DNA from 2 places in the Micromonospora sp. NBC_00421 genome. Region 2 is predicted to be linked to the other one. Evidence: predicted binding sites of a transcription regulator. Region 2 holds the regulator's gene; the other holds the start of a gene.
The links. The regulator HspR, encoded in region 2, represses chaperone genes until heat shock. The targets are predictions, from matches to a motif close to TTGAGTNNNNNNNACTCAA.
Positions count from the first base shown of each region.

Region 1: the regulator HspR is predicted to act here: its motif matches at 1,317-1,335, upstream of lon (endopeptidase La).

Region 1 covers NZ_CP107929.1:2,487,831-2,491,237, reverse strand. The annotation lists gene OHQ87_RS10775 (hypothetical protein) at 1-431, shown strand, start outside; gene OHQ87_RS10770 (histone-like nucleoid-structuring protein Lsr2) at 768-1,115, opposite strand; gene lon (endopeptidase La) at 1,358-3,407, shown strand, end outside.
Region 2 covers NZ_CP107929.1:5,706,834-5,710,240, forward strand. The annotation lists gene OHQ87_RS24350 (hypothetical protein) at 1-221, shown strand, start outside; gene OHQ87_RS24355 (hypothetical protein) at 1,096-1,323, opposite strand; gene OHQ87_RS24360 (heat shock protein transcriptional repressor HspR) at 1,414-1,857, opposite strand; gene dnaJ (molecular chaperone DnaJ) at 1,886-3,070, opposite strand; gene grpE (nucleotide exchange factor GrpE) at 3,153-3,407, opposite strand, start outside.

The sequences.
Region 1 (3,407 bases), 3.2 Mb from region 2:
ACCCGTCGCTGCTGATCACGCAGTTCCCGAACCAGGTGCGACGCAACCAGGCGTTCAGCCTGAAGGTCTCCACCCGTAACCTGGTCCGGGACCGGTTCCTGGCGGCCGGCCAGGGTGGCTACTACGTGGAGAGCTCGGTGCTCAACGGCCAGGGTCTCACCCGCGGCCACTTCCACACCGCCTGCCGGATGCTCCAGAGCACCAACCAGGCCCCGTCCAACCCGCAGGACGTTCCGGCGTTCTTCGTGGCCACCGAGGACGGCAAGGGCGGCAACCAGGCCGACGACGTGACCATCCAGATCCCGGGCCTGCCGCAGTCGGGTACGGCGCAGTGCGCGGTCTGGGCCGGCGACGGCTCGCACCGGGTGCCGATGATGGAGCGGGCCAACCAGACCCCCGCCTTCGACGTGGTGCGTATCCAGGTCAACTGACCGGACGGACGACGACGGCGACGGGCCGCCCCGGGTGATCCCGGGGCGGCCCGTGGTTTTCGTGGGACTCCACCCGGTCGGCCCGAAGCCGCCCGCCCTGTGGTGCGGGCCGGCCCGTGCCGACCCGCCTGTGGTGCCGGCCACCTGCCGACCCCGGGCCGTGGTGCGGGCCACCTGTGCCGACTCCGGGCCGTAACTGGTCGCGGCTGACCGGGCCGGCAACGGTTTTCGGCGGCGGGCCGACGGTTGGAAATTGTGGACAGCACGAAAAGCGCCGGGGTCACGCTGATATCTCAGCGTGACCCCGGCGCATCCGATCGTGACCCGACCTGCCGGTCAGCGGTTCTTCCACGCCTCCACGACCGACACCGGGATGCGACCACGCTCGGAAATCTCGTGGCCGTTCTTGGTCGCCCATTCCCGGATGGCGCGGTTCTGCTCGCGATCCATTCCCGAGACCCCGGCCCGCGCGGGGCGGCGAGCCGGGCGACCGGCGTCGACCACGCCCCGACCCATTCGGCGGCCAGCGGTGATGTATGCGTCGAGCGTCTTGCGCAGCACCCCCGCGTTCTCGTCGGAGAGATCGATGGTGTACGCCGCCCCGTCCAGGCTGAACTCGACGGTCCGATCGGCCTTTCCGCCGTCGAGGTCGTCGGTCAGAACGGTGATTACTTTCCTTGCCATCGCCATTACTCCCTGTGTTGAGCGGGGTGTGCTAAGAGTTTGACCTATCTGACGCCAAATCCGCAACAATACGCCTCCCTTTCATTTGGCGGGGCGCGTGAATCCTGGGAAATCCGGGTCCGGGCAATGCTGGCCGAGGGTGATGGTGCCCCCGGGATGTGTCCTGGGTCACATCCCGGAACATGGGGAACGGTTTGTGACTTGAGTGAGACACGCTCAACTCAACCGATGGCAGGTGTCCGATGGCAACCCTTCCGGTACTTCCCCTGACCGACGTCGTCCTGCTGCCCGGCATGGTCATCCCGGTGACCCTCGACCCGACCACCCAGGCCGCGGTCGACGCGGCCCGGGCCAGCGGTGACAAGACCCTGCTCGCCGTGCCGCGCATCGACGGCGAGTACGGCCCCGTCGGCACGATCGCCACCATCGAGAAGGTGGGCCGGCTCCCCGACGGTGAACCCGCCGCCGTGGTGCGCGGCCTGGCCCGCGCCCGGATCGGCTCCGGGGTCCCCGGGCCCGGCGCCGCCCTCTGGGTGGAGGCCACCCGACTCGACGAACCCGCACCCGCCGGTCGCGCCCGTGAGCTGGCCCGGGAGTACCGGGCCCTGATGACCTCCGTCCTTCAACAGCGGGGCGCCTGGCAGGTCATCGATGCGATGGAGCGGATGACCGACCTGTCCGAACTGGCCGACGCGGCCGGCTACGCGCCCTGGCTCAGCCTGGGCCAGAAGACCGAACTGCTCGCCGCGCCGGACGTCAACGCCCGGCTGGAACTGCTGGTCGGCTGGGTCAGGGAGCACCTGGCCGAGCAGGAGGTCACCGAGCAGATCAACAGCGACGTCCGGGACGGGCTGGAGAAGTCCCAGCGGGAGTTCCTGCTCCGCCAGCAGCTCGCCGCGATCCGCAAGGAACTGGGCGAGGACGAGCCGGACGGCTCTGCCGACTACCGCGCCCGGGTCGAGGCGGCCGACCTGCCGGAGAAGGTCCGCGAGGCGGCCCTGCGCGAGGTCGGCAAGCTGGAACGGGCCAGCGACGCCTCTCCGGAGGCGGGCTGGATCCGGACCTGGCTGGACACGGTGCTGGAGATGCCGTGGAGCACCCGGACCGAGGACGACACCGACCTGGCGGCGGCCCGTGCGGTGCTCGACGCCGACCACGCCGGCCTGGCCGACGTGAAGGACCGCATCCTGGAGTACCTCGCGGTGCGCAACCGCCGCGCCGAGCGCAACCTCGGCGTGGTCGGCGGGCGCGGTTCCGGCGCGGTGCTCGCCCTCGCCGGCCCGCCCGGCGTCGGCAAGACCAGCCTCGGCGAGTCGGTGGCCCGCGCGCTGGGCCGCAACTTCGTCCGGGTGTCGCTCGGCGGCGTCCGCGACGAGGCCGAGATCCGCGGCCACCGGCGCACCTACGTCGGGGCACTGCCCGGTCGGATCGTCCGCGCACTGCGCGAGGCCGGCTCGATGAATCCGGTGGTGCTCCTCGACGAGGTCGACAAGCTGGCAGTCGGGTACGCCGGTGATCCGGCCGCCGCCCTGCTGGAGGTGCTCGACCCGGCGCAGAACCACACCTTCCGGGACCACTACCTGGAGGTCGACCTCGACCTGTCCGACGTGCTTTTCCTGGCCACCGCCAACGTGGTGGAGAGCATCCCCGGCCCGCTGCTGGACCGGATGGAACTGGTCACCCTGGACGGGTACACCGAGGACGAGAAGGTGGCCATCGCCCGCGACCACCTGCTGCCCCGGCAGCTCCAGCGGGCCGGGCTGACCGCCGAGGAGGTCACCGTGGCCGACGAGGCCCTCGCCCGGATCGCCGGGGAGCACACCCGGGAGGCCGGCGTCCGGCAGCTCGAACGGGCCCTGGCGAAGATCCTGCGCAAGGTCGCCGTCGGCCTGGCCACCGACCCGGCCCCGGTCCGGGTCGACATCGGCAACCTGGCCCGCTACCTGGGCCGGCCGAAGTTCACCCCGGAGTCGGCCGAGCGGACGGCGGTGCCCGGCGTGGCCACCGGCCTGGCCGTCACCGGTGCGGGTGGCGACGTGCTCTTCATCGAGGCCACCAGCATGGAGGGCGAGCCCGGGTTGACCCTGACCGGGCAGCTCGGCGACGTGATGAAGGAGTCCGCCCACATCGCGTGGTCGTACCTGCGCTCCCACGGGAGGCGGTACGGCCTCGACCCGAACGTCCTCGCCGGACACCGGATCCACCTGCACGTCCCGGCGGGCGCGGTGCCCAAGGACGGCCCGAGCGCCGGCATCACCATGGTCACCGCGCTGGCCTCGCTGGTGACCGGCC
Region 2 (3,407 bases):
ACTGCCTCTACATCTACGCGGCCGACGGCATCCGGACGAACTTCCGCGCCCATCCCCGGCGGCGCTTCCGCAAACTGGTCGAGCAGGCCGAGCGCGACGGCGACGAGTTGGTGCGCAACTGGGCGTACAACAGTCGGGTGCTGCTGGCCCGTCAGGAGCTCTTCACCTACCACGACTGGTGCGAGGGCGGCCTGGTCCGGGGGAACCGCCGACTCGGCTGAGCTGACACACCGGCCCGGCCAGAGCGATCACGTCGGCCCCCTCTCCCCAACACCGTTGCGTTAACGCCGTGGGCGGCTGGTCAACCCGGGACAGGAAGTGCCCGATCGGGGAGCGGGGTGGGCCCGCTTGGCGATCATGGAGTGGTGGTGCCGACCTTGGGGGCTTTACGGGCGTTCTGTCACCCACCACAACTCCATGATCGGCGAGGCAGCGGTGGTCGACGAACAGCCGGACCACCTAACGCAACGGTGTTGCCCCCTTTCCCCGCGACCACGATGCGGCCAGCGAAGAACGACGACTCCGACCCATCACGCAGTGCCACCATCACCCCACCCCCACCCTCTACCACTCACTCCCTTTGCTCTGCTGTCCTCACTGCGACAGTCACGACAGGTAACCAGACCTCGGATCAAGAAGAGAGCGCTCTCACTACTACCCCGCAGGCCATGCCAGATGTCGCCCCGATGGCAGCAGAGCAAAGCGGGCAAGGAGACATGCGAGGGGAAGCGCGCAGATCACTGTGTGTCATGGCGCAAGGAAGTTACTCTGCGCAATCTACGGAGTACCTGCGGACCAGCAACCCGGCGGGCGAGTGGCCCCGGCGGGAGAGTGACCGCATCTGCAGCGAGCCCCGCCCGCGCAACCGAGCGCAACCGAGCGCACCCACCGCAGCGACCCGGCCCCAGCGGCGACTGGCCAGTCGACAACCTGGTCGGATTAAGTCCGATTGGTTCTTTTGGATCCGATTCGGTTTGGTTCGGTTTGAACTCGGCCCACACCGGCGAGTCCGGCCCACACCGCAGCCCCACGCCTGGCAGGACGGCGAACGGGCCGGGACCCCCCGTGGGTCCCGGCCCGCACGTCGGCGGATCGTCAGCGCTCCGATCCGCCCTGGTTCCGGCGTTTCGCCACAGCCTGCCCCTGGTCCACCCCACGTTCGGCCCGGTCCGTCCGATCAGCCCGGTCGGCGAACCTGCCGTTCTTCACCGTGTCGGAGAACTTGCCCTGGGTAACCCGGTCGAACTTCTCCCGGACGTTCTCGGCCACCTTGTCGAGCCGCTCCTCCGCCTGTCGGGCCACCTTCTTCGCCGATTCCGCCACGGTTTCCCCCCGCCATCGGAGCCCGGATTGAACTGGTTGGACCTGATTCATAGGCTAACCGGAACCACCGCCTCACCGCCGGAAAACCGGTCAGCGGTCGGGGGTGCGGCGGGGACGCCAGACGACCAGCGCCGTGGAGGTGCGGTTCGTCGGCACCAGGTCACCCCGGGAGAAGCCGCTGGCCAGCGTCTCCAGCTCGGCGATCCGCCGGTACGCGGCGTCCAGCTCCGCCTCCAACCGGGCCACCCGCTGCTGGGCCTGCTCCACCAGGCGTTCCAGGCTGATGATCCGCTTCACGCCGGCCAGGTTGACGCCCTCGTCCTGACTGAGCCGCTGCACCTCGCGCAGCAGCACCACGTCGCGCACGCTGTAGCGCCGCCCGCCCCCGGCCGCCCGGCCGGCCTGCACCAGGCCGAGTCGGTCGTACTGGCGCAGCGTCTGCGGGTGCATTCCCGCCATCCGTGCCGCGACCGAGATCATCAGCACCTTGGCCTCGTAGGCAGGGTCACCCGAACCGACGAACCCGTCCGACATCCCACTCACCTCCGCACCCGTCCACCGGTCAACCGGCCCGACGCACCCGCGCGTCGAGATGTTCCCGGGCCGCCGGCGGCGTCGACCCGGCGAACGACTCCAGCGCCGCCCGGGCCTCGTCCGACACCGTCGCCGGCACCACCACGTCCAGCGTGACCAGCAGGTCACCGGCCTGCCCGTCCCGTCGCACCACACCCTTGCCCCGGGCCCGCAGCACCCGACCGGACGGGGTTCCCGGCGGGACGCGCAGGGTCACCGCGCCGTCCAGCGTGGGCACCCGCAGATCGGTGCCGAGCACCGCCTCGGTGAAGGTGATCGGTACGGCCAGCGTCAGGTCGTCACCGGTACGCCCGAACAGGTCGTCCGGGCGGACCTTCACCTGGACGAACAGATCGCCCGCCGGCCCACCGCGCTGGCCCGGTTCGCCCCGCCCGGCCAGCCGGATCCGCTGACCGTCGGCGACCCCGGCGGGAAAGCGGACGTTCAGCGTGCGGGCCTTGGTGACTCCGCCGGTGCCGTGGCACTCGGGGCACTTCTCCTCGACGACCGTCCCGACGCCCTGGCAGTTGCGGCACGGCTCGGAGAAGCTGAACGACCCCTGGTCACGGGTGGTCACCCCGGCACCGTGGCAGACCGGGCAGGTGGTCGGCTGGGTGCCCGGCTTCGCGCCGTTGCCGTGGCAGGTGTCGCAGACGCCGGGCGCCCGCAGCGTCAACGGCAGGGTGACGCCCCGGACCGCGTCGCCGAAGTCGAGGGCGACCTCGGCCTCCACGTCCCGACCCCGGGCCGGGCCACGCGCCCGCGTCGGACCGGGCCCACCGGCACCGCCGGAGAAGATCGAGCTGAACAGGTCGGTGAAGCCGCCGCCACCGAACCGGGTGTCCCCACCACCGCCGCCGCCGAACAGGTCGGAGACGTCGAACGGGGCACCACCGGGCTGATCCGGGCCGCGTGCGCCCCGGCGGAAAGCGCCCGAGCCGAACAGCGAGCGCATCTCGTCGTACTCGCGGCGCTTGGCATCGTCGCCGAGCACCGCGTACGCCTCGGAGACGCCCTTGAACCGCTCCTCGGCCGACGGGTCACCGGGGTTGTGGTCCGGGTGCGACTCCCGGGCCAACTTCCGGTACGACTTCTTGATCTCGTCCGAGGAGGCGGACTTCTCCACGCCCAACGTGGCGTAGAAGTCCTTCTCGATCCAGTCCTTGGAACTCACCGGTCCACCCCCTTCCGTGAGATGTGGCCCGGTCGCCCCGCCCGCCGGGTGAGGGCGGGCGGGGCGACCGGATGGCCGTGCACTATTCCGGGTCGGCGACCGCGACCATGGCCGGCCGCAGCAACCGCTCGCCGAGCAGGTACCCCCGGCGCATCACCTGCACGCAGGTGGGCTCGTCGACGTCCGGTGAGGTCTGGTGCGCGACCGCCTCGTGCCGGGTCGGGTCGAACGGGTCACCCTGCTCGCCGAAGGGCGTCAGGCCGAACTTGCCCAACGCCGTGGTGAGCTGCTCGGCCACCGTGCCGAACGGACCGACCAGGTCACCGTGTTCCCGGGC